4 regions of the Oceanobacillus caeni genome follow, and region 1 is predicted to be linked to each of the others. Evidence: riboswitches for the same ligand, from Rfam matches in the RefSeq annotation. Region 1 holds a riboswitch; each other region holds the start of a gene.
What was found. Region 1 has a riboswitch for thiamine pyrophosphate ahead of thiT (energy-coupled thiamine transporter ThiT). Riboswitches for the same ligand answer to the same signal wherever they lie in the genome.

Region 1 (7,713 bases):
ATAACCACTTTCCTTCAGATATTGGATAGCTTCAACAGTTCCCCTATAAGAATCAATAGTTACAGAGTCTCCATCATATCCATTTGGGATTCGATCAATGAGAACTAATGGATGGTCTTCTTCTAAATAGTCCTTTAGTTCATCAAAATCATGACATGTTGTAGCTAAAATAATCCCATCTGTAATTTGATGATTTAATAACTGAACCTGCTCTATTTCATGCTCAAAGTCTTCTTTTGAGTTACTGATAATAACATGATAACCTCTTTTTCTCAAAGTCTCTTCTAGTCCTTCTGCAATGGACATGAAGAATGTCTTTGAAGTATCTTCTTTATGAACAGGAATGATAAATCCAATTGTATTCGTTTTTGAACTTCTTAAACTCCGTGCTGCATGGTTAGGACGATAGTTTAATTGTTTCATTGCATGTAAGACTCGATCTGTTGTCTCATCTGAAACATAACGGGTCTTATTTATAACATGAGAGACTGTTGCTGTTGAAACACCAGCAACTTTAGCTACGTCTTTAATTTTAACTTTTGACAATTGAATTACCACCTATAAATATATGTATGCATTCTGCTGAAATGGTCGTTCCTATAACGCGGAACTACTTATATTATTATACGTCAAAAATATTTGTTTTCCATCAAAAAGAGATTGAGAATCATAGAATTTTTAATCGAAGGGACATAAAGAAGACTTACTTCAGTCGGGGGGTTCCTCCCCCCCACCGATGGTTAGGCGCACTTATTGGACCTTTAGGGGGAAATTAATCTCCCACCAACCTTCTTTGAGATGGTAAAAAAAAGCAAGATATCCCACAGTCTCGCTTTCCATCAGGTAGAAGAACCTACCCTACTATTTCTTGAAGATATAATCACAAGTGAAATCACCAACAAAATACCTACAACCTGCACAACGACTGGATAATGAAAAACCTTGATCGTATAAAATTCAATTACAATCGCAAGGCTAGTGATTTGCAGCAAAGTAAATAAAAGCTTATGAATTGGTTCACGATTCGTTTCCTTTTCGATCACCGTAAAGGCTATATAAGAGAATCCACAAGCTGCAAGTAACATGATGATCCCTATGTTACTATAAGGATAATAAAAGCTCGGTACACTAGTGAAATCATATGCCATGAGATAATTTTTGCCGATTACATACATCACAGCGAAAACAATAATTCCAATTAACTGGTACATTACTCTTCTATTCAACATCTATACACTCCTTATCATAAAAGAACATAAATTTCCTTCATGTCCTATCCTATTTTTGATAACAGTTTTCCCTATTACATTAGAATCGATACTTTAAGGATTTAAGTTATCCCATTATATGACACAAGTTTTTTCCTAGAATGACTTAATTTTGTGGTACCTTCTATGTCCACCCAGAAGATTGAGGTGGAAGTCAACTCATTTTCTTTCAAAAAAACTAAACCGAAATCGGGTAAAAAGTACTCTATTCCTTCTTCTAACATTGGTGTTAAACTAGTAAAAGTGAAAAACTGACTTAAAGGAGTAGGAGATTTTGAAAAAATTACGAAACATCATTGCCCTTTTTATCATTCTATTAGCCGGATGTAGTATGGAAGGGGCTGGGTTAGATACCGATTTTACGAATCAAACAGAAAAAGCAGAAACACAGGAAGAGCCGGTAGTAGAGAATGAAACCTCTCCAGCCGATTCCAAAAATGCCCAAGAAACTAGCACCGACAAAAAATTAGTAAACGTCCAATTAGTCAAACCAATTGATGGCGATACCATCAAAGTTAACATCGATGGCAAAGAAGAAAATGTACGATTTTTATTAGTTGATACACCTGAAACAAATCACCCACGATTAGGGGAACAGCCCTATGGACAGGAAGCGAAAGATTTTACTAGAAAAATGGTAGAAAGTGGACAAGTGCAATTAGAATTTGATATTTCGCATCGAGATAAATATCAAAGATTGCTAGCTTATGTCTATGTCGATGGCGTTTCCGTGCAAGAGGAATTATTAAAAAATGGATTGGCGAGAGTCGCATATATTTATGAACCTAACACGAAATATGTGGACCAATACAACGAAATACAAAAAGAAGCGCAGCAACAAGCTATTGGGATATGGAGTGTAGAAAATTACGCAACAGACCGTGGCTTTGATGCATCTGTTATCAACTCTCCTAAAGAAGAGAAAGAACCTTCTAGTAACTCAAGTAGTTGCGACATTAAAGGAAACATAGCAAAAGATGGAGAGAAAATCTATCATATGCCAGACCAACAATTTTATGAGGTGACGAAACCGGAAGAAATGTTTTGCACGGAACAAGAAGCTGTAGATGCTGGGTTTAGGAAATCAATACGGTGATAACCCCTACTTCATAAACAAGCCATGGCCTCTCATGGCTTGTTTTCTTACTTTATTTCTTCTCCCCTATTTTATTTTGGTGATCATAGTACAATTTTACCATGATACTTTATGCATATTTTAATATAATAGTATTGTATGATGGTTTTTATGGTAGTTTTTGACTTTTTAGCAGATAGGACAACCAAATTTATGTCGTGGGATAATCACCGTCTTATTGTCCCAAAGGAGAACGTATGAAATATTACGGTAGGTTTATTTTATTAATTTTGTCGTTGACTTCTACATTGGTATATTCGATAGTAGGAAGAGTTGATATCATTCTTTTCACTATCTTTACATTCATACATGCAGGTTTTTCATGGTTTATTGGAAGTTGGTATGATAAGTTCAGATACCTATCCTATCATGACCCGCTAACCGGTGTTTATAATCGCAGGTATGCCTACATCTATTTTGAAAAGCAGTTAAAACGGGCAAAATGCAAGAATGAAAGAATCGGAATTTTAAATATTGATATAGACAATTTTAAAATGATTAATGATTCCTATGGCCATCATTATGGTGACTTCATTTTGCAACAATTATGTAGGTCGATTACGAAAAATATTCGTAAAGAGCACATACTTGTTCGCTGGGGCGGAGATGAATTTATTGTATTACTCAACCATATGGATTGTACTTCTGCACAAAATCTGATTAATCAAATGAACGAGTCGATTAGGGCCGAGTTGAACCATTGTCAAGAATCTAGTAAATCAGGTGTAACTTTATCCATCGGTCATGCCATCTATCCAGAAGACGGGCAAAATATTTCAGAATTATTATTGATTTCCGATAAACGAATGTATCAAATAAAATCCAATACTGTGGAAGTTAGCCCATCATGAGTCAAGTATACTCCCATCGTCCTACAGTCAATCGGAACAACATTCATCCGGCCACTCCATCGTTGGTTAGTGAGGTAAATAGATGAAAAATACGTCATTATTACAAGAAGAAAAAAGGGCTACCTTATTATTTATGTGGTTATTTTATATTGTATTCTTTTTATATGATATATTTTATTATAATTTTTTGCCCTTTTTTCCATGGGCATTAGAATTACCAGATAAGATTTGGTACTATTTAAGTTTCGTTAAACATTTCATCATTATCTGTCTTATCCCTGTTACCATATATTTCTTTAAAAAGGGTAAACCTGAAAATGTAAAATATATTCTCGTTATCACCTATTTAATCACAAACTTAGTGACTGATATTTATTATTACTTTGGTAATCAGGAATCATATAGTAGTGGTAATTTAGTAGAAGTAGTGATTATATTATTTTCTCCTATTTTTATCAATAAGCGGTTTTTCTATCTAGTTACATTGGGAATTATCTTAAAGTACATAGTGGTAGGAGTATTCATACAAGACCCTGTCGTATTCTTTCCTGTTATTCTCAATATCTTATTAGCTTTTATTGCCTATATGCTTCTTCATCGTTTTTTAATATATGTACAGGCACTGAAAGATTCTTACAATGAACAATTAGCGGGAATTGTTAAAGGAGTAATTGCCACTTTGGAGTTAAAAGACCCTTATACTCGTGGTCATAGTGAACGCGTAGCAGAATACGCAATAAGTCTAGCAAAAGCAACCGAACAAGTGAAAGAATCCAATTATAATCATTTTTATTATGCGTGTCTTTTACATGACATCGGTAAAGTGAATATTCCCGACTCCATTCTGACAAAATCTAGTAAACTAACAGATGAAGAATATGAAATCATTAAAACTCATCCCGTTGTGGGGGCGAAAGCAATTAAAGATGTAGAAGGTATTGCTGATCATATCGCTGTAGTTTATCATCACCATGAAAGATGGGATGGCAAGGGGTATCCAGATGGACTTAAAGGAGAGGAAACACCTCTTGTTGCAAGAATCACAGCTATTGCAGATGCTTTTGATGCGATGACTTCTACAAGGTCATATCGACCAGCACTTCCTTTTGGTGAAGCTTATCAACGTGTTATAGATGGCAAAGGAACGCAATTTGATCCTAAATTAGTAGAAACTTTTAAACAAGTGTATCCAGATTGGATGACAATCTTTAAAAAATATAATAAAGACCAATCTTTAAAGGAGGGTAGCAACCATGAAAATCCGTAAACTAAAAAAAGTTAAAGCAACATGTTGGTGGTGTTTCATCATTCCAAAAGGTTAAGTAGTTTTAGATATAGGGTGCATTTGCATCCTATTTTCATTTCTAAAGAACGGTGGTGAAAGGCTTGAAATTATCATTAGAATCGCAAATCACCCTATATCCATTGTCCATTCAAAAAGATAGGAAGAATTATATCGTGGAGGAACCTGTTTCTGGTGATTTTTTTGAAATGCCGGAGATTTGTATTGATGCAATTGAAAGGATAAATGATGGGCAACTATTAGGTGAAATCGAAAGTAAATTACAGAAAAAGTATCCGAAAGAAAAAGTAGATATAATTGAATTTGGCGGGCAGCTAATGGAATTGGGTCTCATTCAAGAGGTAAATGGAGAAAAAGTCAAGTTAAAGAAGGGGCTTTTAACTTGAAAAATTTAATTATTGCTTTCATCGTTTTGTTTGCACTTTGGTTAATACTTCCGTTTTTCGGCATAAACACTTCATTTATAATACTTCATGTAATAGAGTGGTCTACCAAGTTTATTTTCCCATGGATAATACTATATTGGATAATTAGATTATTTAAAGTTTTGGAAAAGGGGAAATAAAGAGACGGGGCTCAAGTGACGGACCTCCCTCTTCTCAAAAGACAGAAAGTATGATACTATCATGAGTAAATCGAATAACGTGACCACAAGGGGAGCGAAAGCTGAGAGGGAACAAATTGTTCTTACCCTTCGAACCTGTTAGTTAATTCTAGCGTAGGGATGTGGTGAATAGTTTACTAGTTGTTTATGCGTAATGTGAAATCTATCTAGTAAACTAGGTAACTATGTCTTCCTTTTGGTGCGTTAAAAACACAATTAGGAGGCTTTTTTTAATGAAAAAATTAGGTTTACAAACGCTTATTGAGGTGGCCATTTTTGCGGCACTTGCCCTTGTGCTCGATTTATTGCCATCACTCCGTATTGGACCGTCCATCTCCATTTCCTTTGCGATGGTGCCGATATTCATCATCGCATTTCGCAGAGGATTTTTAGCGGCAATTATCAGTGGATTCCTTTGGGGATTATTACAAATTGCCATTGGGGAAGCATGGATTCTAACACCATTACAAGCGTTCATAGAGTATTTCGTAGCTTTCGCATGTGTCGGTTTTGCAGGACTATTTATCAACCCAATTAAAAATAACTTAAGAAGCAAAAACATGGGCAAGGCTATTGTCTGGATAATTATCGCAACCTTCGTCGGTGGATTTGCCCGTTACTTCTGGCATTTCCTTGCAGGTATAGTTTTCTTCAGTGAATATGCAATTGAAGCAGGCCAGGCGCCAGTTATTTATTCCTTAATTATGAATGGCATCTCTTATATTTCTTCTGCTATTGCATGTTCCATTGTATTAGCGTTGGTGCTTTCGAAAGGATCAAGACTGGTTACATCTGTGAGCACAGAGAATAGAAGTAAACGAGCAGCGTGAGACAAAGGAACAGGTTCGAGACTACTGTAAAAGCACCTTTTTTTCAGTGGTCTCGACCTGTCCCTATAACCCCTATTCCCTATTACCAATATGCGCTTTTACTTTGACCTCTGCATAGCGTTTGAGATCTTGTTCTTTTGAGTAAATCGTACCAAGGTAACCTCCGAGAAAGCCTAGTGGTACACTAACAAGTGCTGGATTTTCTAATGGAAAGATTGGATTTCCGACAAATAACGCTGCCCCCGCTTCTGGCGAGAAAACACTCGGGCTCATCGATACTAAAACTAATGCAGAAATTAGACCGAATAATACTGCTGAAATCGCACCAGTCGTATTAAACCGCTTCCAATATATCGTATAAAGAATGACAGGTAAATTGGCACTTGCTGCGATACAGAAAGCAAGCGAAACAAGGAATGCAACATTAAGGCTTTGCGCACCTAAGGCTAAAATAATCGATAACACCGAAACTGCTAATGACGCATAACGTGCAGCTAGCATTTGTTCTCTATCCGTAGCTTTCCCTTTTTTAATAATTTGACCATATATATCATGGGCAAAAGCGGAGGCTCCAGATAATACAAGACCTGCCACAACCGCTAGAATGGTAGCAAACGCAACAGCAGATATGAAGGCGAATAAAATATTACCTCCCAACGCCTCTGCAAGTAGCGGTGCCGCCATGTTCCCACCCGAATTAGCTGCAAGTATTTCATTTTGACCAACGTATATGGCCGCTCCAAAGCCTAGAAATAACGTAAGAATATAAAAGATACCAATCGTCCAGGTAGCTGTAATAACTGAACTTCTAGCTGTTTTCGCATCTTTTACCGTAAAGAAACGCATCAAAATATGTGGTAAACCGGCTGTACCGAGAACAAGCGCAATCATTAAGGAAATCGTTCCTAATGGATCATCATATTTTAATCCCGGTTCTAAATAAGCAGCGCCATGGCTTGTAGCAGTTTTCACCTCAGTAAACATGGCAGCTATATTAAAATCAAATTTCCAAAGAACAAGAAATGCCATAATAACCATTCCCGCCATTAAAAGAACAGCCTTCGTAATCTGCACCCAGCTAGTGGCAATCATTCCACCAAAAAGCACATAAATGGTCATCATAACACCAACAATTAAAACAGCAATCCAATAATCAATATGAAATAATAACTGAATGAGTGCACCCGCTCCTACAAGCTGTGCAATCATATAAAACAGAACGATTGTAATCGTACTTAGTGCAGCCGCACCTCTTACCTTTTTCGAATCAAATCGTGAATGAATCATATCAGCAAGTGTATATTTCCCAAGATTACGCAATGGCTCCGCTACTAAAAATAAAACAACTAAATAAGCAATTAAAAATCCAATACTGTAAAAGAATCCATCAAAACCGTTTAACGCAATCGCCCCAGCTATTCCAAGGAAAGATGCAGCTGATAGGTAGTCACCGGCAATGGCTAATCCATTTTGCCAGCCAGTTAATCCCCCACCAGCTGTGTAGAAGTCACCAGTTGATTTGGTGTTCTTCGCGGCAAAATACGTGATTACCAAAGTTAGAATAACGATAGCAATGAAAAGGATGACAACGATTGGATCCATTAGGCTTTACCTCCTTTATTAATTTGGTCGTGAATAATAGCTTCAACTTTTTCATCAAAGGAGTTTGCCTTTCTCACATAAATCGTACATAACACCCAAGTCATCACAAATTGGGCAACC
Region 2 (7,713 bases), on a different contig from region 1:
CCTAAACAACAAATATTAAAAAAAGAAATTCCTTCAAATGGGGTAATACTAATAAATAAGACTTCCATCAGTGGAGGATTTCCTTCATCCACCACTGATAGATAGTATACGGACAATTGATCTCCCACCTACCTTCTTTGTTTCCCCAGAAGCTTGAGGTGGGATAAAATAATGAACGTTTTTTTCGACTCATATTATAAATGTCTTTTAATAACAATAAGAATATATTATATCGCTTTTGAACGGGGTTGATTGAAATGAATAAGGAATCGGAAAATCAAATAAAAGATGAATTAGCTGAAAGGCAGAGATTGGAAGACGTCATTCAGGTTATTAAAAAGAAAAAAATAGCACTGAAGGAGAAAGCCTCGGGTCTAAGAGAGAGTATTATCGATCTTAGAAAGGATTTTTGGGATGATGTTACGGTAAACCTAGACGAACCAGACGATATAATTGAAACACAAGCTAGTTTAAAACAGCAAGCTGAATTTTTAGCTGAACGTGAACGGTCACATGGAAATATAGATCATGAGAGAAAAACATTAGATTCGTTACAAGACTCACCTTATTTTGGCAGAATTGACTTTAAGGAAAACCAGACAAAGGAAGAGGAAAAAATCTACATTGGTAAGGCTTCTCTGATGGATGAAAAGGATGAGAATTTTCTCGTATATGATTGGCGTGCACCTATATCAAGCATGTATTATGACTACGCTCCAGGACCTGCTCAATATGAATCGACGGAAGATACCATAAATGGTGAAATAACATTAAAAAGGCAATATATTATTAGGCAAGGTCAGATGAAAGGTATGTTTGACACCGGCCTCACAATCGGAGATACCCTACTTCAGCATGCTCTTGGTAATAATGCTAACACAAAAATGCAAAGCATCGTTGCAACGATCCAAAAGGAACAAAATAAAATTATTCGTAACGAACGGAGTAATCTTTTAATTGTGCAAGGAGTGGCTGGAAGTGGAAAAACGTCAGCCGCATTACAGCGCGTAGCCTATTTAATGTATCGTTTTCGTGAAGAGTTAAATGCAAATGACCTTCTCCTTCTTTCACCAAATCCACTATTCTCAAGTTATATCATCAATGTACTTCCGGAATTAGGAGAGACAAATATTGGCCAATCTACCTTCTTACAATTTTTAAGAAAAAGGATTGAAAAAAACATTGAAATTGAATCTCCTTTTGAACAAATCGAGTACACCCTTACAGAACGACATAAGGATAAAAACGATATACGAGTTATAAATATGGACTATAAATCAAGCTTATATTTTAAACAGATGATTGATTCCTATATTTCTTATTTAAACCATACTGGAATTCTTTTTAAAAACATTAAATTTAGAAACGAAATTATCCTATCAAAAGAGGAAATTACTCGATATTTTTATGCACTTGATTCTAGCATTTCTATTCCAAATAAATTGGAACTTGTTTCTAAATGGCTTTTAAAGGAAATTCGTCATATCCAACAAAAGGAAGTTTCTGAAGACTGGGTTTTGGAAGAAATGCAATTATTAGACAAAGAAGATTACCAGAAGGCATTCACTTATAGTCAGGATATGTATGGTGATGAAGATGACCCGCTTCAAGAAGAAATGTTTTTGCGTAAAGAAGTGATTCAGCGGGCATTTGCCCCAATTAAAAAACAAATTAAACGATTGAAGTTTGTCCATGTGCTTGCCACGTACAGGAACCTTTTTGAAAAATGGGAACCAAATCTAAAACCAAAGAATTGGGAAACAATCGCTACATTTACTGTAAAACATTTAAACAAGCGCTATTTAACGTGGGAAGATGCTACACCATATGTATATTTCAAAGGAAAAATTCTTGGACACGATGCAGACCGTTCTATACGTCATTTATTTATTGACGAGGCACAGGATTATTCTGCTTTCCAATTTGCATTTATAAGACATATTTTCCCTTATACGAGAATGACACTTCTAGGCGATGTTAACCAGGGAATATACGCTCATACGACAAGTGAAAATCCTCTTATCCCGGATGCGGTGGAAAGTAACCATGAACGAATTACCTTAACAAAAAGTTATCGATCAACAAAAGAAATTGTAGAATTCTCAAAACACTTTGCTCCCGGTCATTCCATTATTGAACCTTTTGAACGGGAAGGAAAAAAACCTACCCTGCTTCAAACTGAAAATAACTTAGTTCAAACATTGTTATTGGAAATTGAAAAACTACGTAGATATGGTCATGAAACCATCGCACTAATTTGTAAAACAATGGAGGAAACAAATCAGATTTATGAATTACTACGGAAAGAAATTGATTTATATCCAATTAATGAAGAAACTTTTTCTTTTGAAAAAGGCATTTTGGTACTTCCTGTCTATTTAGCAAAAGGGATTGAATTTGATGCAGTTATTATTCCAGATGCATCAAGTAATCAATACAATCGGGAATCTGAGCGAGCGTTATTCTATACAGCATGCACTAGGGCCATGCATGATTTAACAATGGTCTCACCAGGGGAACCTTGCTTGTTTATTAAAGAAGCGGATAACGATACGTTTAAGGTGGGATAGTCTCCCACCTTTTTATTTACCAACAGATGAGCCCTTTACAAAAATCATAAAGTATGTTTTATTCATAATAGAAGAAAAATTGCATATCCGAAAGTTAGCACTAGGGGAGCTACGGTGTGTGGCTGAGAAGAGAAATCTGACCCTTATTACCCGATCTAGATAATACTAGCGTGGGGAAGTGCGGTTCACTGTATGATTCAATGAAACTTAAATACATACATGTAAACTGCATTCCCATACGGAGTGCAGTTTTTTTATTATTATTTTAGGAGGAGATTTTATGAGCAACTATTGTGGGACAAGTAGAATTGCAGGATGTCAGTTTAGTCTACATCCGATGAGTGACCGGTTTGTAGATATTATTCTATCAACACTGGAAGAGGTCGATACATCAAAAGTATGGAAGAATACAGATGATGTGAGCACATGTATTCGGGGGAAAATGGTTCATGTTTTTGATGTAACAAAGGCCATTTTCCTTCATGCAGCAAAAACGGGAGAGCATGTTGCTATGAACGGAACCTTTTCTATTGGTTGCCCGGGGGATTCAGATGCCGATGTGTACATGGATGAAACAGATACCCCGTTGAACGAAGAAAAGGTGAAGTCCATCTCCCAAGTCGCTGGTTGTAAATTTTCTCTTTATCCGTTAGGAAGAGAAGATTATATGGATAAAATCTATGAACAAATCGATTTATCCAAACACCGTAACGTTAAAGTAATATCTACCCATTATGCTACAAGATTGGATGGAGATGTGCATAATCTCTTTCAAGCATTATATGAATCTTTTAAACTTATTCAGGATCAAGTTTCTCATGTTACGATGACATTTAGTCTTTCTGCGAATAGTCCAACGAATCAAGCATAAGGAGTTTGTAAAATGACAAATCAGTGGAAATTAAAAGAAATAGTTCTTATGTCCATATTAGGTGTCGTATTTGGGATTATATATTTAGCCTTTTTCTTAGTTGGTCAGGTTATCCAAAATATTCTTGCCCCATTTGGTCTAGCTCCATTTGGTTATGAGATTATTTTTGGAATATGGTTTATTGTTTCTATCGTGGCGGCTTACATATTGCGTAAACCAGGAGTTGCCTTTACCGCAGAAGTAATTGCAGGAATTACCGAAGTGTTACTAGGAACTACTGCAGGACCGGGACTTATTCTTTCTGCTGCGGTCCAAGGTGCAGGTGCAGAACTCGCATTTGCTTTGACAAAATGGAAAGATTATCGATTACGCGTGTTAATATTTTCCGGTATGTCCGCAGCGCTGATTAGTTTTGTATGGCACCTATTTTACGCTGGAAACATTACATTAACACCATGGTTACTTGTTGCTACATTAGTTGTGCGTGTAATCAGCGGAGCACTCCTTGCAGGGGTTCTAGGGAAATGGATAAGTGATCAACTTGCAAAAACAGATGTACTACGTGGATATGCATTAGGAAAGGAGCTGCAAAAACGACGTGAAACAGGAGCAGCGTAGACCTCTACTTCTTATCGAAAACTTTTCATTTGACTATGAAAGCTTAGACCAACCAATAATTAATAGAATCCAATTTTCGTTGAATAAAAATGAGACGACTATTCTTATGGGGTCTAGCGGTTCTGGGAAAAGCAGCCTCGCCCTTTGTTTAAATGGATTGTACCCTGATGCCGTTGAAGGTGTTTCTTCCGGTGAAATCTATTATCGTGGAAAAAACATACGTGATTTCAAAAAAGGAGAATTAAATCAGGAAATCGGGATTGTTTTTCAGGATCCTGAAAGCCAATTTTGTATGATTACAATAGAAGATGAACTCGCGTTCACGTTGGAAAACATTAAGACCCCTCCTTCCGAGATGGCTCGGCGCATCTCGGAGGTATTAAAATTAGTCGGAATGGATGGGTTACAGAATAGAAAAATTCATGAGTTATCAGGTGGACAAAAGCAGAAGATCGCCCTAGCATCTGTTCTTCTGCTTGAACCTAATATGTTAATTTTAGATGAGCCTACAGCAAATTTGGACCCTGTTTCTAGTCTTGAGTTTATTCAGTTAATTAAATGTGTTCAGGAAAAACATCAATTAGCCGTTCTTATTATTGAGCATCAAGCAGATGATTGGCTAGATATCGTAGACAGAGTCCTTGTGATGGGAAGAAGTGGCGAACTGATTGCGGATGGAAATGTGAATTCTATCTTTATGGAAAAGAAAACATTATTGGAGCAAGAAGGCGTATTTTTACCAAAACGATTTTCCAATACTGCTGATTCCTTTCGCAACTTCAACCATCGTATCCTCCCTTCAGAAGATGTGATTTTAACTGTAAAAGACATGAGTTTCTATCGAAAGAAACAAATCATTTTGAATGAAATAAATTTAAACATACGGAGCGGGGAATTCATCGCAATTATTGGAGAAAACGGAGCTGGTAAGTCTACACTACTACAATTAATGGCTGGATTATTAACCCCATTTAAAGGAAATATTTACTTTTTCGATAAACCAATGGAACATTGGGACCAAAAAGAACTTAGAAAACGAATGGGATACGTTTTTCAAAATCCAGAACATCAATTTATTACGGACACCGTGTTGGAGGAGTTAACATTTGGCTTGAAATTAAATGGATATTCGGAGAAAAAAATAAATTCTACAGCAACCAAACTTATGAGGGAATTTCACCTAGAAAAACATCGATTTAGTAATCCTTTCTCCTTAAGCGGTGGACAAAAACGACGTTTAAGTGTTGCAACAATGGTGGATGAGACACCAGATATTTTATTTTTTGATGAGCCAACGTTTGGTCAAGATGCTCGAACAACAAGGGAATTCATGAACATGATTGAACGACTAAGAGAAAGTGGGACAACCATTGTCTTTGTTACCCATGATATGGACATTGTGGATATAACAAATCGCGCAATTGTATTACACAAACAGAACATTGTCTATAATGGCGAACCTGAAAAGCTCTGGCAACAGGAAAAGATTTTGAAAAAAGCAAGATTACGCTTGCCTTATCGAATCCGAAACAATCATGAAGAAGGTGCTGTTTAATGATCTCGTCTATTAATCCATCTATAAAGGCAATAGCGGTATTAATACCAGGCATTTTACTTAGTTTTACTTTTGATGTATTTACACCACTTTCCTATTTTATATTTATTCTATTCGTAACCTTTACTATGGGGGATATCTCGGTTATAAAATGGCTCAAATTCTTCAGTCCGTTCTTTCTCGTTGCATTAAGCTTTGCTTGGATGACGATTCTTTATACAAATCAAACCTTTTCCTATGGAGAAGTTATGTTTACATTATGGAGGTTTGAAATAACTACTGGCAGTATACTTACAGGGACTAGTCTCGCACTTCGGTCTCTTTGCTTTGTGGCATTGTCTCTATTATTCGCTTTAACAACGGATTCCACTAAATTTATGCTTAGCCTTATGCAACAATGTAAAGTACCACCTAAAATCACATATGGTATTTTAGCTGGATATCGGTTTTTACCTTTATTTCAACAGGAATTACAGATATTAAGACAGGCACATCGCATCCGTGGTGTAGGAAGAACAAAAGGGTTAAAAGGAAAAATAAATCAATTCCGTAGATATGCAATTCCGCTACTAGCTAATGGGATTCGCAAGGCGGAACGAGTAGCTATTGCTATGGAATCAAAGGGGTTTACTGGAGATACAGATCGTACCCACTATCATCAGATGACCATCGAAAAAAAAGACTGGATCTTTTTTTCCTTTATTGTCGGGGGATTTATTATAATAGTTGTATTTTCGTATAATTTGGGGTATCTAAATATATTCGGAAAAAGGGTTTAGGAAATGGCTGGGACATTACTAAATGGGGTACAGCCAACATTTCGGAAATTTTGTACGCTAAGCAAATTTCGACATGATAAAATTCGATTTTCCTTACTTTAAGGGGTCCAACAGTAAAATGTTCATATCGGTTTTGTTGGTATCCCTAGTTAGCCTAAGATAGGCTAGAATATGTAACAAAAAAAGGAAGCGCTTTGCTTCCTTTTTTAGATTTTTAATCCCGTTAATTATCATCTTGTTTTCTTAACAATTTTTCACAGAGTTCCACACAAATACCTTGTGAGCTAAACCTTTTCAACAGTTCGCTTAAATTGACTGACAAACCATTATCTTGTAATATTTCTTCAAACTGTTGGTAGGTTAAATCAGGCATGATTTTTGCTTTCTTTTCCGGAAAAGTCGCTTGAAATTTTTTGTTAATATCTTCTGTTTTAGACTCTAGTACAATTGCTGTGGATGTGAAAGTCAAAATTGTTTCAATGAAATCAATATCAGTATTAGATAATCCTTTACTTCCTAACCATTCACTAACAGTTTCATTTTCCATACTATTTCACTCCTAAAAAAATAACCAATCAGCACCGCGAATTGCCCAAGCTACAGCGATTGATATATTTTCAGCTACTCCTTTGCTAACCCTTGTGTTATCTTTAAACCATACAGGAAGCTGAGTACGAACTTCATTAGCTTCGTTGGCCCCTGCATTTTCAAACTTCTTCAAAAAATTCCCTATCTTTACACTATTGCTTTTAAATGTTCTTGCAGTGGCAGAATCAATAATTTTGAAGGCTCTAGCTGCATCAATAACTTCATCTCCACCTTTTAAAAGTAACTGAGAAACTTTTATAACAGCTTTTGATTTAGCTCCAAACGGAACGATTTTCCCTTCGCCAGCCTCACTCTCATTAATAGATTTTTCATAAGCAATTTGAGAAAGTATAGCTATCTCTTCTGCACTATATCTATCAGAGGCATATCTTTCAGCGGCGTTTATTGGCTCTTCATCATAGTTATCTTCCCATACTGCATCTCCTTCTTCATAAACTTCATTAATTCCTTCTGCTGCAAATACATTTGGTGCAAATGCTAATACACCACTAAATAACAGAACACTTACCATGATCGTTAACCCGAGTTTCCTTAAAAGTTTTTCCATAGGTTTACCTCTTCTCTCTTTTTTCTCTTACACTATTAAAATACTACACTAAATTTACACATTTTTCTATACTTTACAATATATCTTACTTACTATTTAAGAGGGAATAATTTCTTCGGAAAACAAGAGTAACTTTCAGGAATGAATCATACATTGAAAAAAAA
Region 3 (7,713 bases), on a different contig from region 1:
TGGAATTCCGGTCCAACATATAATCGGATATGAGTGGTTTTATGGACGGAAATTTGCAGTGAATGAACATGTGCTGATTCCAAGACCGGAAACCGAAGAGCTTGTCGAGCATGTTATTAATCAAGTGAAAAACGAACCTTTAACGATTGCTGATATTGGAACGGGTAGTGGCATTATTGCAACTACTTTAAAATCAGAATTGCCACAAACAACTGTTTATGCATCGGATATTTCAGAGAAAGCTTTGGAAGTAGCGAAAAGAAATGCAGAAACATTACATGCGGAAGTGAATTTTTTAAAAGGGGATTTTCTACAGCCATTTGTGGAAGGGAACATCCATATTGACGTACTTGTATCAAACCCACCTTATATAGCGAAGTCGGAAGAAAAACTATTAGCGGATACGGTAAAAAACTTTGACCCATCCCTAGCATTATTTGCTGAAGAGGAAGGACTTGCAGCTTATCGAACCATCATTGAACAAGCTAGGCAAATTCCTAATCTGAAAAGGATGGTTTTTGAGATAGGGCATGCACAGAGTACTGCTGTACATCAATTAATTCAAACAAACTTTCCTGAAAGTAAGATACAAACCATACAAGACATCAACGGAAAAGATCGTATCGTATCTGCGTGCCTATAAATGAAAAAAGGGGTGGCAAACCAAGTTAGGTTTGCCACCCTCTACATTATAATAATTTAACTGCCCGTTCTATATTTTCTGCTCTTGTAATCGCGGTAATAATGGACACACCGTCAGCCCCTGCCTCCATGACAGAAGCGGCGTTTTCTGTAGTAATTCCACCAATTCCGACGATTGGAAGACTTGGAAACTCTCTTCTTAATGTGGAAATCCACTTCAACCCAACAGCGGCTTTAGCGTCTGTTTTGGTTGATGTGTGAAAAATAGGCCCCGCGCCTATGTAGTCTACATAAGCAAGCGGACTGTTTTCAAGTTCATTTGCGTTAGAGACAGAAAGGCCAATCCATTTATTAGGAAAAACCCTTCTTAAATCCTGAGCAGATTGATCATCTTGTCCAACATGAATCCCATCCGCATCCAACAAGTCTACAAGCTCTACATCGTCATTGACGATAAACGGAATGCCTGCTTTATGGCAAACAGCTCGTAACTGTTTACCTAACTCAATTTTAGCTTCGCCTTTTAGAGAACCTTCTCCTTTCTCACGAAATTGAAAGGCGGTAATCCCAGCTTCAACTGCAGCTTCTAGTATTTCAACCGGATTTCTCGTGCAATTCTGACTGCCCATGATAAAATATTTCCGTAAACTTTTCTTGATGGAATCTGGCATTTTATTTATGCTCTCCTTTCTAGGTCTTCCGGTTCTAATGAAAGAGCATCGATAAAATTTGGTAAGAAGGTTCCAGGACCATGAACATCCGGACGAGAAGCAGCGTATTCCGCTGCTAATCCATAAAATTGTACGGCTGTTAATGCTTGTTCTAGAGTCGGATGATTTGTTGTTAGACAAGCTGTGATGATGGAACCGAGTAAACAACCAGCACCTGTTACTTTCGTTAAAAATGCATGCCCTGTTTCATTTTGAATGATTTGATTCCCATTACAGATGGTATCAATCTTTCCTGTAACAATAGCGGCTGTGCGATACATCTCAGCAACCTTTTGCGCAATCTCCTCCGTATTTCCATCACCGATTGATTCAACCCCTTTTGATTGCCAAGGAATGTGAGCAAGATTGGCAAGTTCTCCCGCATTTCCTTTAATCACCGTTGGCTGTACTTCGGCTAAGATTTGCTTCACAATGTCTGTTCGAAAGGCTGTTGCGGCAACACCAACTGGATCAAGCACGACTGGGATTCCTTTTTCATTCGCAGCTTTACCAGCGAGGATCATTGCTTTTACTTCCGCTTCTGTAATCGTTCCAATATTGATGAGAACCCCATCTGAAGCTTGAGCCATGTCATATGCTTCTACTTCGGATTTTGCCATGATAGGTGCTCCGCCAAATGCTAATAGGCCATTCGCAGTAAAATTCATGACAACTTGATTTGTCAAATGATGAATGAGTGGTGTTTTTTCTCGAATGTTTTGAATGATAACTGGATTCATTGCTTCACTTTCTCCTTCCTAATTGCCCAGTGATTCGTCGGTCCATGACCAGAACCTAAGGTAAAGGAGTCGGCAATTGCTGCTGTGACAAAATGTTTTCCAGCCTTTACCGCTTCATATAAATTTAATCCCTGACTTAAATAGGCAGTAATCGCAGCTGAATACGTACAACCCGTTCCGTGCGTATTCTTCGTGTCAATTCTCTCCGATGAAAATGTGTGAAGGCTTGAACCATCATAAAGAAAATCTGTTGCTTCTCCCTCCATATGCCCACCTTTGACTAAAGCGGCCCCGGCACCAAACCTCTCCACTAATACTACTGCAGCTTGCTTCATATCATCCGTTGAATCAATCTTTTCCCCTGTCAAAAATTCCGCTTCTGGAATATTCGGTGTCACAAGTGATGTGAAAGGTAAAAGGCGCTCGCGTAAAAAGTCACGAGCCTCCGCTTCAATTAAAGCATCTCCACTTGTTGCAACCATAACGGGATCCATTACATATGGGGCGCGGATTTGTGGGATTTTTTCCGCAATTACTTTCATCATATCTATGTTTGCAATCATTCCTGTCTTAAATGCAAGGATTGGTATATCCGAAATAACAGCATCTAGTTGTTGTTCAATCATTTCTAATGGTACGTGGTGAATTGCTTGTACTCCTGTTGTATTTTGGGCTACGACAGATGTGATGACAGACATGCCGTAGCTTTGTACTTCTTGGAATGTTTTTAAATCTGCCTGGATTCCAGCTCCACCACTAGGGTCTGTTCCAGCGATTGTGAGCGCTGTTGCAACTTTTTCCATTATTGTGTCACCGCCTTGTTACTAGGCCATTCCTCACATGTATAAGACATTTCCCAAAATGCTAATTCAAGTTGACAGCTTTTGCGAAAGGCATCCTTCATCCGTAACTTCTCTTCCGTGGAAGCATTAGCTGCAAAAGCGTCTAATCGTTTCCGCATTTGCTCTGTCTCGTGACCGGATTCTGCGTAAAAGTGAATCCATTTATAGAAAGGGTGGTCCTTCGTTGGCTGATATTTTTTTATTAATTCCTGTCCAATTTCCAAATACGTCCAAGGACAAGGCAATAATGCACTTAAGGTTTCACCTAAACTCCCCATATTAGCATGGTAGAGCATATGCTTAATATAATGATCTCCTGATGGTGGGAGTGGGTGACCTTGGAGATCTTCAAAACGAACTCCTATATAATCTGAGAAGTTTAGATGTGGCTGGACTTCATCATACAGTGTAAACTGAATTTGCTCATGAAAATATGCCATATCCTCTCGGTTTGTAGATTTGGAGAGTGCGATACTATACACCTGTACAAATGCATTTAAAAATTCAAAATCAGCTTTAATATAATGTTCAACCGCTTGTTTAGGAAGTTCCCCTTTTCCTATCCCTTGAACAAAAGGGTGATTAAAAATAAGTTGATAAATATCGTCGTTTTCTTTTCTTAATTCGTCTGTGAAAGTCATTGAAAAAGCCTCCTTGCTTTTGTTAGTAGTTTCATAGTTAAATTCGTATTATATTTTTAATCTTCATTCGTGATACGATAAACACACCGATGATTGCTCCTGTTGTACTGCTTACAATAAATGGCGGTACAAACGCTAGAGCACCAACTGAATTTCCCATAAAGATATAGGCAAATGGCACAGCGAAGAGTGCGCCAATAACTCCGCTGCCGATACTTTCTCCAAGAGCGGCCAATGCATTTTTCCCCGACATTCTATAAAAGTAAGCTGCCAAAAATGCACCAATCATGCTTCCTGGAAAAGCTAATAATGTTCCAAGGCCGAGCAAATTACGAAGCAGACTAATCATAAAAGCGATAATCACTGCTGGCCCCGGTCCAAGTGTCACAGCTGCAACAATATTAATTGCATGCTGGACAGGATATGCTCTCGCAATACCTGCTGGAAACCAGACAAGCTGAGCTGTGAATGTTCCCATTGCGATAAGCACAGCCATTGTAGTTAATAAACGTGTTCGATTCATCCCATACCTCCCTAGATTACTAGAGGTAGTAAAAGCGTATATCCATTTTTACCCACCAAAAAAGCCAGATTCTTATTGAACCTGGCTTGATAAGCTGAAATAGGTGGACAGATTGAAATGGAAACGTCCGACTACTTCCCTCCGCTGGTATTATCCAGATCAGGTTCATAAGAGTCAGGAAGTGTATTCGCTTCCCTCTCAGCCCACACCTTTTGGGCACCCCTAGTAGTAAATCTTTATATTAAATGAAGCACTTACAAACTAACCATAACAAAGAAAGTTGCTATTGTCACTTGATTAGATCAAAGATTAAAAATAAATAGTAGATTACTAGTTTAAAATACTTCCCTCCTGTCCATAATAGAATTAAGAGAACAGGGGAGGAAAATAAAGATGAAAAAATTATTATTTACCGCATTTATATTTATTATATTATTTTTTACTTTTCCAAACACAGGTACTAGTCAAGGGAAAGGAATAGATCAGGAGTATCAAGTGATTCCAGATGAAGCGATTCGTCTTCGTATTTTAGCAAATAGTGATGACGATAAGGATCAAGAATTAAAACGTAAAGTTAGGGATGAAGTAAACAAAGAAGTATCTAGCTGGGTTGAATATATGACAGATATTGAAGAAGCACGTCAATTAATTCAAAATAGATTGCCGGAAGTGGAAGAAATTGTAGCCAACGTAATAGAAGAAGAAGGATTTGAAAATGAATTCACGGTTGAATATGGCAAAAATGTAGAATTCCCAACAAAACTCTATGATTCTTACTTATATCCTGCGGGAAAATATGAAGCAATTTTAATTACCATTGGAGAAGGGAAAGGGGATAACTGGTGGTGCGTATTATTTCCACCGCTATGCTTCCTAGACTTCTCATTTGGAACGAGTGTGTCTGCAGCGGATGCAGAAGAGGCAGAAGAATTGGAATTAGAAGAAGAGCAGGAAGAAGAAGAAAAGGAAGTAAAATTTTTCTTATTTGAATGGTTAGGATGGTCATAGTTCCTCTATTTCGTGCATAGGATGATAGAAACAGAAAGAATCAATCTATTACATTTAATAGAAGGGGTGACGAACATGCATATTATACCGGCAAATGAAGTTTCAGATGTGATGTTAGAGGACTTTTTTAAGCGGAATGAAAATCTAGATAGGAATAGTTTAGTGGAAAAGGGATTCGTGGTAAAAATTAATTCCAAAATTGAAGGTTGTTTTATTTTAGATGAAATGGATGAAAAAGATGCTTATTGGTTAAAACAATTATATATTACAAGAACCGAAGCAAATAAATTACCAGTATTACTGGAATCTATTTTAACAATCGCAAAGTCTTTGAAAGCAAAAAGTGTTTATGTACACAGTCATCAACCAGTTGTGGATATATTATTGGAAGCGCTGCAATTCCATCCACAAAAAGATGCGAGTTTTGTGGACAAATATCCACTTAAAAAAGGAAGTTGGTGGACATATAACGTTTCTTAATAATGAAGATGGGGTTGTCCACTGATGGAAGTCAACTTTATAGGAAGAACGGACCGAATTGTATGGAAAATTTTAAAAACATATGCACACAATCCACAAGCTCTTGTGCATAACTTGTTAGAAAACTGTTGGCAATTCGACATATATGTGTATAAAACGACAAATGTAAGTGAAAAGAGTTTAAATGATGGGAAAGCCCTTGTGGATAATTTCTTCATGCTTTATTATTTTCCCTCATTCCTCTAAAATATAGAAATAGAGAAAAGAGGGAACTAGTGATATGGAAACAAAACGATGGAATGTAACGATAAACGAGTCAATGGATAAGGATGCAATAGAGGAGGCTGCGGCGCTACTAAGATCGGGTGAAACAGTGGCTTTCCCTACTGAAACCGTATATGGTCTTGGTGCGGATGCGACGAACGAAAATGCGGTAGCAAAGATTTTTACAGCGAAAGGCCGTCCACAGGATAATCCACTAATTGCACATGTTGCGACAAAGGAACAATTAAAAAGACTTGTGGATAATATTCCACCATATGCTGAAAAGTTAATGGATCTTTTTTCACCAGGTCCAATAACATATATTTTACCAACAAATGGGACATGTGCGGAAAATGTCACGGCAGGATTATCCACAGTAGGAGTTCGAATTCCGGATCACCCTGTTGCTAGGGAGTTATTGAAAACATGTGATATCCCAATTGCAGCACCTAGTGCCAATGTTTCGGGAAAACCTAGTCCGACATTAGCGGATCACGTATGGGAAGATTTGCAAGGTAAAATATCCGGATTATTAGATGGCGGTGCGACTGGTGTAGGGGTAGAATCTACTGTCCTCGACTGTACACAAGTTATCCCCATTATCCTTAGACCAGGTGGAGTGACGAAAGAGCAATTAGAAGAAGTAGTCGGAACGGTAATAGTGGACCCATCCCTTGCGAATAAAAACGAAAAGCCAAAAGCACCGGGAATGAAGTATCGCCACTATTCCCCAGAAGTACCTATGTGGTTAGTCAAAGGATCTGTGGAAAAAATTCAACAGTTAATTAATGATGAGCGTGAAAAAGGGAAAAAAATAGGAGTGCTCGCTAGTTCACAAACATCTGCAAAACTTGAAGTTGAAGATAGCTATCCACTTGGGGATAACATCCATGAAATTGCTACTCATCTATATGATGGATTACGTAAATATAAACAGGGTGATGTTGACCTTATCATTTGTGAAGCTTTTTCCGATTCAGGGGTTGGTCAGGCGGTCATGAATCGATTACAAAAGGCAGCAACAGAATATATAGTAGAAGGAATTTGATAAGAGAATATAACTTCATATACCATCCACTCATATTCCCCCTAGGACATGCATATAGTTTACAAGCATGCTCTAGGGGGTTAATTTATGACTGGATCCTACATAGAAGAAATAATTTCCTTTCTTTTTATGGCATTTGCTTTAGGAATGGATGCTTTCTCGGTAAGTCTTGGATTGGGAATGCAAAAGTTGCGACTAAAACGAATTGCTTTAGTCGGACTAGCAATTGGAGTATTCCACATCATGATGCCATTAATCGGAATTATTTTAGGAAAATTTATATCTGGTGCGATTGGAAACTTTGCAGTACTAGCTGGGGGTGTGTTGTTACTAGGAATTGGGATTCAGATGATCATTAATGCCTTTATTCATGACTCTAAGCAAATGTTAGACCCTAAAGGATTTGGGTTATTAGCAATTGCTTTTACCGTGAGCTTGGATAGTTTTTCAGTTGGTTTAGGTTTAGGAATGTACGGTGCCAAAACTGCGATTGTTATCATCACTTTTGGTGTTATAAGTATGTTACTTACCTGGATTGGGCTCCTTTTAGGACGAAAAGTGCACGGATTTTTGGGAATATATAGTGAAATACTTGGTGGAAGTATTTTATGTGGGTTTGGTTTGAATTTATTAATAGGTTAAGGATTCTTGTTAAGGCAAGGGTCCTTTTCTCTTTAGAGGGTGTTCAAAAGGTCTCGTAAAAATGACATTCGATGTTTTTTCAATAGGAAATAATGGAAAATCTATTACTATCGCCCGTGTCCGAGCTCGGTTCTTTTTATCCTTTTTTTGAAAGCGCCTTTAGTTAGGTTTTT
Region 4 (7,713 bases), on a different contig from region 1:
CACCTGATATCGCCCGAAGGATTCCTTATAAAGTCATTAAGGCCTTTGCCATGGAACCCGAAACTGTCTCTACGATTTCTGATTATCCTTGTGATTTTTACCTATTAGATAGTCCTAAAGGTAAATACCGAGGCGGAAACGGAAAGACATTTGATTGGGAATTAGTTCATCAACTTACGATTGATTCCAGTAAAATTCTGCTTGCAGGTGGACTAAACACTGAAAACGTTCGAGAAGCTATTACTACAATTAACCCAGCAGGCGTCGATGTATCTAGTGGCGTTGAAACAGATGGCGTGAAGGATCATAAAAAAATAAAGCAATTTATCCAAATAGCTAAACAAACAAGAAAGGATGAGAACATTGACAACGTACACCATGCCTGATAATAAAGGAAGATACGGAGAATTTGGAGGACAGTTTGTACCAGAATTATTAATGCCCGCATTAATAGAATTAGAAAAAGCTTACGAGGAAGCTATGGTTGATCCTTCCTTTACAGAGGAACTGGATTACTATTTAAAACAATATATAGGAAGAGAAACACCATTATACTACGCGGAACAATTATCCAAACAACTAGGTGGTCCAAAAATCTTTTTAAAACGGGAAGACCTTAATCATACTGGGGCGCATAAAATCAATAACACAATTGGTCAGGCGTTACTAACTATAAGAATGGGTAAGAAAAAAGTGGTTGCAGAGACCGGTGCTGGGCAACATGGAGTGGCAACTGCTACCGTTTGTGCTCTTCTAGGTCTTGATTGTATCGTATTCATGGGTGCTGAAGACATGAAACGCCAGAAGCTTAATGTATTTCGTATGGAACTATTAGGTGCCGAGGTGCGTAGTGTCTCTCAGGGAAGCTCAACATTGAAAGATGCAACCAATGAAGCCCTACGTTATTGGGCTAGTCATGTGAATGATACGCACTATATTCTTGGATCGGCCGTTGGACCACACCCATTCCCTAAAATGGTTCGTGACCTTCAATCCGTTATAGGTAAGGAAACAAAGCTCCAAATCATCGAACAAACTGGGAAGTTACCTGACGCTGTCGTAGCCTGTGTTGGTGGTGGAAGTAATTCCATCGGCATGTTTCACCCATTTATTGAAGACGAAGAAGTAAAATTATATGGAGCAGAAGCTGCAGGTTTAGGTGTCGAGACAAAGGATCACGCCGCATCTTTAACCAAAGGAAAACTTGGAATCTTTCACGGTACGTTGTCTCATCTATTACAGGATGAAAACGGGCAAGTAAAAGAAGCCTTCTCTATTTCAGCAGGATTGGATTATCCAGGAATCGGACCAGAACACAGCCATTTACACGTTACAAAACGAGCAACATACAAACCAATTACAGACGAGGAAGCACTAGAGGCATTTCAATTCTTATCGAAAACAGAAGGTATTATCCCAGCTTTAGAAAGCTCTCATGCTGTTGCACTTGCAATGAAACTAGCAAAAGAAATGACTTCTAAAGAAACACTAGTAATCTGTCTTTCTGGTCGTGGGGACAAAGACGTGGAACAAGTAAAAGCTAGATTGGAGGCAGAATAAGATGGGGAGACAAAAACTAGAACAGGCATTACAACAAAAACAGGCAGCCAACCAAAATTTGTTTGTTCCTTATATCATGGCTGGTGATGGCGGATTAGATCTATTAGAAGAACGTATTAACTTTTTACAGGAAAGTGGAGCTTCCGCCATTGAATTAGGCATTCCTTTTTCCGATCCAATCGCTGATGGTCCAACCATACAAGAAGCTGGAATTCGTGCTTTAGCTAATGGTACATCATTAGCATCCATTTTAGAATTTCTGAAGTCAACGAAGGTAGACCGCTCCATTCCGATTATTTTAATGACCTACGTAAACCCAATCTATCGTTATGGAATGGAACAGTTTGCTAAGGACTGTGCGGATTCTGGGGTAGACGGTATCATTATCCCAGATGTCCCAATGGAAGAAGAAGGCCCGATTGCAACCCACTTAAAAAATGAGAAAATAGCATTTATTCGCCTTGCTGCTATGACTAGTCCAGAGGAACGATTAAAAGAAATCGCAAGTAAATCAGAAGGTTTCCTTTATGCTGTAGCCGTAATGGGGACTACGGGCGCTAGAAGTTCCCATGGCGACAATGTAAAAAGCTATTTAGAAAACCTAAAGAAATATAGTACCGTTCCTGTATTAGCAGGATTTGGTGTATCTACTGTGGAACAAGCGCATGAGTTAAGTTCTCACTGTGATGGGGTTATCGTTGGTAGTAAAATTGTTGACCTCTTACACCAAGGAAAAAACAACGAAGTGAAAAATTTAATCCAAGGAAGCATTCAAACTAGTATTCATGCATAACATTTTAAGAAAGCAATTTACTTTACCCAGGATTTACCAATTGGTATGATGAATTTGTAATATAATAATCACTAGGGGAGCCTTTGTCGCTGAGAATAGCAATACCCTATTGCTTAAACCCTTTGAACCCGATATGGATAATACTAGCGTGGGGAAGTGCAGCCAAAAGGATTTTAGATGTAAGATACATCTATTGTACAAAAGACTGCACTCTTTTTTGGAGTGCAGTCTTTTTGATTTAAGAGGAGGGGTAATTTTTGCAAGAAGAATGGTTCTTTTTAGACAGTGGGCATCAGGATGCAGCAGTTAATATGGCAATGGATGAATCCCTATTAAACTGGCATAGTGAGGGTAAAATTCCGCCAACATTACGCTTTTACGGTTGGTCACATCCTACTTTATCGGCTGGTCAGTTTCAAAAAGTACATAAATCAATCCATTTCGACAATGTAAATAGCTATCATTGCCAATTTGTTCGTCGTCTAACCGGAGGAAGCGCTGTACTACATGATAATGAATTGACTTACAGTATTGTAGTTTCAGAGGATCACCCAGAAATTCCAACCTCTATTAAAGAAGCCTACCACGTCCTATCAAAAGGGCTTTATGAAGGTTTCAAGAATCTAGGAATCACGGTTGATTATGCCATGCCCGATAGAAGCGCCATGAAAGAAAAGACAGCTGTATGTTTTGAAAAGGCCGCATTTTACGAAATGGTAGTAGATGGGAAAAAGTTATCAGGTAATGCGCAAACAAGGAAGAAGGGTGTTCTACTGCAGCATGGGTCCATACCAATGAGTCTCGATATCAAGATGCTCTATGATTTATTCCGTTTCCCATCTGAAAAAATAAAACAACGTAGACGTGATGCTTTCCAAAGCAAAGCTATCACTATCGACCAACTAACAAATAAACAGAAATCATTTGACGAAGTGAAGGATGCATTCTATCAAGGATTTCAACATGGATTAAACGTTACTTTCCGTCCTTTTGAATTATCAAAACAACAATGGGAAGAAGTACATCATCTAGCAGAGACTAAATATCGTTCAGAGGATTGGAATTATCATCGATTACTAAAGGAGTCTATTAAAAGTGTCTAAACAAGAGGAATATCTCCGTAAACCTGAATGGTTAAAGATTAAATTAAACACGAATAAGTCCTATACTGGATTAAAGAAGTTAATGCGTGAGAAAAGTCTAAACACTGTTTGTGAGGAAGCAAGATGCCCGAATATTCATGAATGTTGGAGTGAAAGACAAACAGCAACATTTATGATCTTAGGTGATACCTGCACACGCGGTTGTAGGTTCTGTGCGGTCAAAACCGGTCTACCTAGTGGATTAGATTTAGGAGAACCGAAGCGGGTTGCAGATTCTGTTAAAATAATGGGATTAAAGCACGTCGTTGTAACCGCTGTAGCTCGAGACGATTTAGATGATGGAGGCGCCGCTGTATTTGCCAACACCGTTCGTGCCATTCGAAACGCAAATCCTGGCTGTACGATTGAGGTATTACCTTCCGATATGAAAGGTGATTATGAGAGCCTACATACCTTAATGGATAGTAAGCCGGATATTTTTAATCATAATATAGAAACCGTTCGCAGATTAACAAAGAAAGTTCGCGCTATTGCCAAGTATGATCGTTCCTTACAGTTATTACAGCGTGTGAAGGAGATTGCACCAGACATACCAACCAAATCTAGTATAATGGTAGGTTTAGGTGAAACCAAAGAGGAAATCATCGAAGCAATGGATGATTTACGAGCACATGACGTGGATATTATGACAATCGGTCAATACCTACAACCAACCAAAAAACATTTAAATGTGGAACGCTATTATCATCCAGATGAATTTGCCGAATTAAAAGAAATTGCACTTGAAAAAGGATTTAAACATTGTGAATCCGGCCCACTTGTTCGTTCTTCCTATCATGCGGATGAACAAGTTAGTAATTCCTCCAAGCAAAATCGAATTAAATATATGAAGGGCATTGAAAATCAAGAAGAAAAGCAGATCTTTTAGTTAAAAATGAAGAGGCCCTTATTGGCCTCTTTTTAATTTAGAACAGGATATCCTAATTTTTCAATTACCTCTTTCATTTCCTCCGCTTTTACTTCCTGCTCGTTAAACGTTGCTTTCACCTTGCTTGAGTTAAACATAACTTTCGCTTCTTCTACACCATCCATTTTACCAAGTTTTGTTTCAATCTTTTTAATACAAGATGGACAAGTTAGTGGTTCTAATTGGAATTTTATTGTTTTCATTATAAATCTCTCCTTTGTTTTGTTCTACCTTTATTATAAAATCCCTTTTGTTTCTTTTCTTTGACCTAGGTCAAGTTTTAACAATTTTATCTTAAACTTCTGCAACTGGAACTTTTCTTCCCCCCTTCCTATTTCCATGATTAAAACGAATAAGACGCATTGCATTTAAAATGACTAGTAGAACACTTGCCTCATGAATGAACATTCCTGAGGCTAAATGGATGGAACCTGCTAATACCCCAGCTAATAGGACAAACACAGTTCCTACTGCGAAAAACGTGTTTTGTTTCATGTTACGAATCGTAGCTTTGGATAAAGCGTATGCATGAGAGAATTGCATAAGTTGATCCGCCATTAAGACAACATCGGCAGTTTCCATTGATACATCTGTACCGCCTTCACCCATCGCTAAACCTATATCTGCTGTAGCAATTGCAGGTGCATCATTAATTCCATCTCCAGCCATTGCAACAACATGACCTTCCGCTTTTAACTTCATAAGCATTTCCACTTTGTTTTCTGGTAGTAATTCAGCATGGAATTCATCTAACCCTAATGTTTCGGCAACTAATTCTGCTGTATGTTTGTTATCACCTGTAAGCATAATCATCTTCTTAATTCCATTTTCACGTATCTCGGCTAGTGCTTCTACTGCATCTTCTCGAATTTGGTCAGCAATGGAAAAGATTCCAGCAATTTTTCCGTCAATGGCCACAAAGATAGCTGTATTTCCTAATTTCTCCCGTTCTATGGCATACGCGCATACTTCCTCCACCATATGGATCCCATCTGCATTCATTAATTTTCTATTTCCGATGGATAAATGATGGCCTTCTACCGTTGCTTGAATACCATTACCTTTCATGACTTCAACATCTGTTGGTTTCATGAAAAGTTCCATTCCTCTATCATTCGCTTCTTTTACGATTGTTCTACCTAAATGATGTTCTGAAGCCGTTTCAGCTTGAGCGACCAATCGTAATACATCCTCTTCCTTATACTCACCGAACACTTTAATATCTGTTACTTCTGGTTTCCCTTTTGTTAATGTACCAGTTTTATCAAATACAATGGTGTCTACTTTAGAGAATATATCCATTACTTCTCCACCTTTTACAAGAACGCCATGTTTCGCGCCATTTCCGATTCCTGCTACGTTAGATACTGGGGCACCAATGACTAAGGCACCTGGACAAGCAACTACTAGGAAAGTAATAGCTATGTGTAAGTCTCTTGTGATGAGATACACAAGTACAGATAGAACAACTACTGTTGGAGTATACACATTGGCGAACTTATCAAGGAACTTCTCTGTTTTCGATTTAGAATCTTGTGCCTCCTCCACAAGCTCAATGATTTTAGCAAACGTTGTGTCCTCCCCAACCTTTTCCGCTACCATTTCCATGTATCCACTATCCACAATCGTTCCACTAAAGACCTTATCATCCTTCCTTTTCGTCTTTGGCACAGATTCCCCGGTAACTGCCGCTTCATTTAAAGAAGCTTGCCCAGAAATAATACTTCCATCAACTGGTACCTTCCCACCAGAGCGAATAATAACGTGATCCCCTACCTCTACCGCATTCATTTCAACTGTTACCTCTTCCCCATTTCTTAAAACAACCGCTTCTTGAGGTGCCATATCGATTAGGTCCTTTAAGGATGAACGTGTTTTCTGTAATGTTCGTGCTTCGAGATAGTCACCGAATAAAAATAAGAATGTCACCACCGCAGACTCGACATATTCACCGATAAACAGTGCACCAATGACGGCAATTGTGACAAGTAATTCAATACTAAACGCCTTCATTCGCAATGCTTGAAACGCCTTTAGAAAAATTGGAATACCCGCAATCACTGTCGCTATCAGTAATGCTACTTGTTTTACATCCGTTAAACCTGAAAAATGTGCAACTAACGCTAATACCAATAGGAATCCCGCAATGGCTGTAATCTGATTTTTAAACTTGTTTATCTTTAATATCATAAGACTTCACCTTTCCTTTTCCTTCTTTCTAGTTCTAGCTTAAACTATATGAAGGAGAAAGAAATTGACGCCGGTCAAGTTTTGGAAAGTATTTTTATCTTTTTACAACCATAAAAAAATGGGAAAGCCAAACAAATTTTGGCCTCCCCAATATGAGAACGAATCATGGATCAAAGGAAATTACACTCTAAACAAATTCTTGTCTAGATGTACTATATGTATATTCATTTAAAAATAGCTCGTATAGTTTGCTTCCCCTAAGGTATACGTACAATTTTCTTTCAAACGCATGGGCTGATATACTAAATTCAAAAGAGGTGAACGAAATGAGAGAATTTGAAGATTTAACTAGTTTAGAAACGGTCGATACCTTTATTCAAAACTCCAAGTTATCCTTTATATATATTTCAAAAAACAACTGTAGCGTTTGTCACGGACTTCTTCCACAAGTACAAGCATTGATGGAAAAATACCCAAACATTGCATTAGGACATGTTAATGTAGATACAGTAGAAGAAATTGTGGGTCGATTTAATATTTTTACAGCCCCGGTACTGTTACTCTTTGTTAATGGGAAAGAGTATATAAGAGAAGCACGAATCGTTCACATGGATTTATTCGAACAAAAAATCGATAAAATATACGAAAATGTGGTTGGTCCCTAACCAACCACATTTTCTTTATTCAAAAGCTAGTTCATTTAAATCTAAAAATACATTTTCCAATTCTCTGTCTGCGCTCATTTTCCCTTCATAAACTAACTTTCCAGTCTTTTCGTCTAACACAAATAAATTAGCGGTGGAACCTTCTAAACTTGAATTAGGGATATACATTTTTCCATCATGGAAAACGATAAATATATTACCATCATATAAATCTAATGTAGTTGGAACTTCAGTCGTATTCAGCTCCCCATTATCCATTTGATAACGAATTAACTCAAATCCGCTTTTCGTTTTATTTAAGAAGTAAACCGCCCCTTCGTGAACATAAGCTGTTTTGTCCGCGCCTAATCCTTCATCCGGTATTTTCAGCTCTTTTAATTCATTTGTTCCAAAATGATAAGCAAAGAAATCGGAACTCTCTGTTTTATAATATGT

Region 2: it holds a riboswitch for thiamine pyrophosphate, as region 1 does, so the genes downstream of both, ACFQ18_RS14380 (YkoF family thiamine/hydroxymethylpyrimidine-binding protein) here and thiT (energy-coupled thiamine transporter ThiT) in region 1, are expected to answer to the same signal.
Region 3: it holds a riboswitch for thiamine pyrophosphate, as region 1 does, so the genes downstream of both, thiW (energy coupling factor transporter S component ThiW) here and thiT (energy-coupled thiamine transporter ThiT) in region 1, are expected to answer to the same signal.
Region 4: it holds a riboswitch for thiamine pyrophosphate, as region 1 does, so the genes downstream of both, ACFQ18_RS10275 (lipoate--protein ligase family protein) here and thiT (energy-coupled thiamine transporter ThiT) in region 1, are expected to answer to the same signal.

The regions. Positions count from the first base shown of each region.
Region 1 covers NZ_JBHTKV010000020.1:15,709-23,421, forward strand. The annotation lists gene ACFQ18_RS13520 (LacI family DNA-binding transcriptional regulator) at 1-546, opposite strand, end outside; gene ACFQ18_RS13525 (hypothetical protein) at 840-1,229, opposite strand; gene ACFQ18_RS13530 (thermonuclease family protein) at 1,543-2,364, shown strand; gene ACFQ18_RS13535 (GGDEF domain-containing protein) at 2,601-3,254, shown strand; gene ACFQ18_RS13540 (HD-GYP domain-containing protein) at 3,337-4,521, shown strand; gene ACFQ18_RS13545 (hypothetical protein) at 4,641-4,943, shown strand; TPP riboswitch at 5,201-5,299, shown strand; gene thiT (energy-coupled thiamine transporter ThiT) at 5,395-5,991, shown strand; gene ACFQ18_RS13555 (solute symporter family protein) at 6,064-7,593, opposite strand; gene ACFQ18_RS13560 (DUF485 domain-containing protein) at 7,593-7,713, opposite strand, start outside.
Region 2 covers NZ_JBHTKV010000024.1:13,113-20,825, reverse strand. The annotation lists gene ACFQ18_RS14390 (SLAP domain-containing protein) at 1-105, shown strand, start outside; gene helD (RNA polymerase recycling motor HelD) at 258-2,570, shown strand; TPP riboswitch at 2,663-2,764, shown strand; gene ACFQ18_RS14380 (YkoF family thiamine/hydroxymethylpyrimidine-binding protein) at 2,851-3,441, shown strand; gene ACFQ18_RS14375 (ECF transporter S component) at 3,454-4,059, shown strand; gene ACFQ18_RS14370 (energy-coupling factor transporter ATPase) at 4,040-5,614, shown strand; gene ACFQ18_RS14365 (energy-coupling factor transporter transmembrane component T family protein) at 5,614-6,393, shown strand; gene ACFQ18_RS14360 (hypothetical protein) at 6,617-6,940, opposite strand; gene ACFQ18_RS14355 (hypothetical protein) at 6,953-7,549, opposite strand.
Region 3 covers NZ_JBHTKV010000005.1:73,434-81,146, reverse strand. The annotation lists gene prmC (peptide chain release factor N(5)-glutamine methyltransferase) at 1-643, shown strand, start outside; gene thiE (thiamine phosphate synthase) at 690-1,313, opposite strand; gene thiM (hydroxyethylthiazole kinase) at 1,319-2,092, opposite strand; gene thiD (bifunctional hydroxymethylpyrimidine kinase/phosphomethylpyrimidine kinase) at 2,089-2,895, opposite strand; gene tenA (thiaminase II) at 2,895-3,575, opposite strand; gene thiW (energy coupling factor transporter S component ThiW) at 3,613-4,098, opposite strand; TPP riboswitch at 4,218-4,332, opposite strand; gene spoIIR (stage II sporulation protein R) at 4,492-5,106, shown strand; gene ACFQ18_RS05705 (hypothetical protein) at 5,182-5,586, shown strand; gene ACFQ18_RS05700 (L-threonylcarbamoyladenylate synthase) at 5,867-6,898, shown strand; gene ACFQ18_RS05695 (manganese efflux pump MntP) at 6,986-7,540, shown strand.
Region 4 covers NZ_JBHTKV010000012.1:43,160-50,872, forward strand. The annotation lists gene ACFQ18_RS10260 (phosphoribosylanthranilate isomerase) at 1-386, shown strand, start outside; gene trpB (tryptophan synthase subunit beta) at 364-1,560, shown strand; gene trpA (tryptophan synthase subunit alpha) at 1,562-2,353, shown strand; TPP riboswitch at 2,417-2,525, shown strand; gene ACFQ18_RS10275 (lipoate--protein ligase family protein) at 2,611-3,456, shown strand; gene lipA (lipoyl synthase) at 3,449-4,384, shown strand; gene ACFQ18_RS10285 (heavy-metal-associated domain-containing protein) at 4,417-4,626, opposite strand; gene ACFQ18_RS10290 (heavy metal translocating P-type ATPase) at 4,718-6,613, opposite strand; gene ACFQ18_RS10295 (thioredoxin family protein) at 6,940-7,278, shown strand; gene ACFQ18_RS10300 (hypothetical protein) at 7,294-7,713, opposite strand, start outside.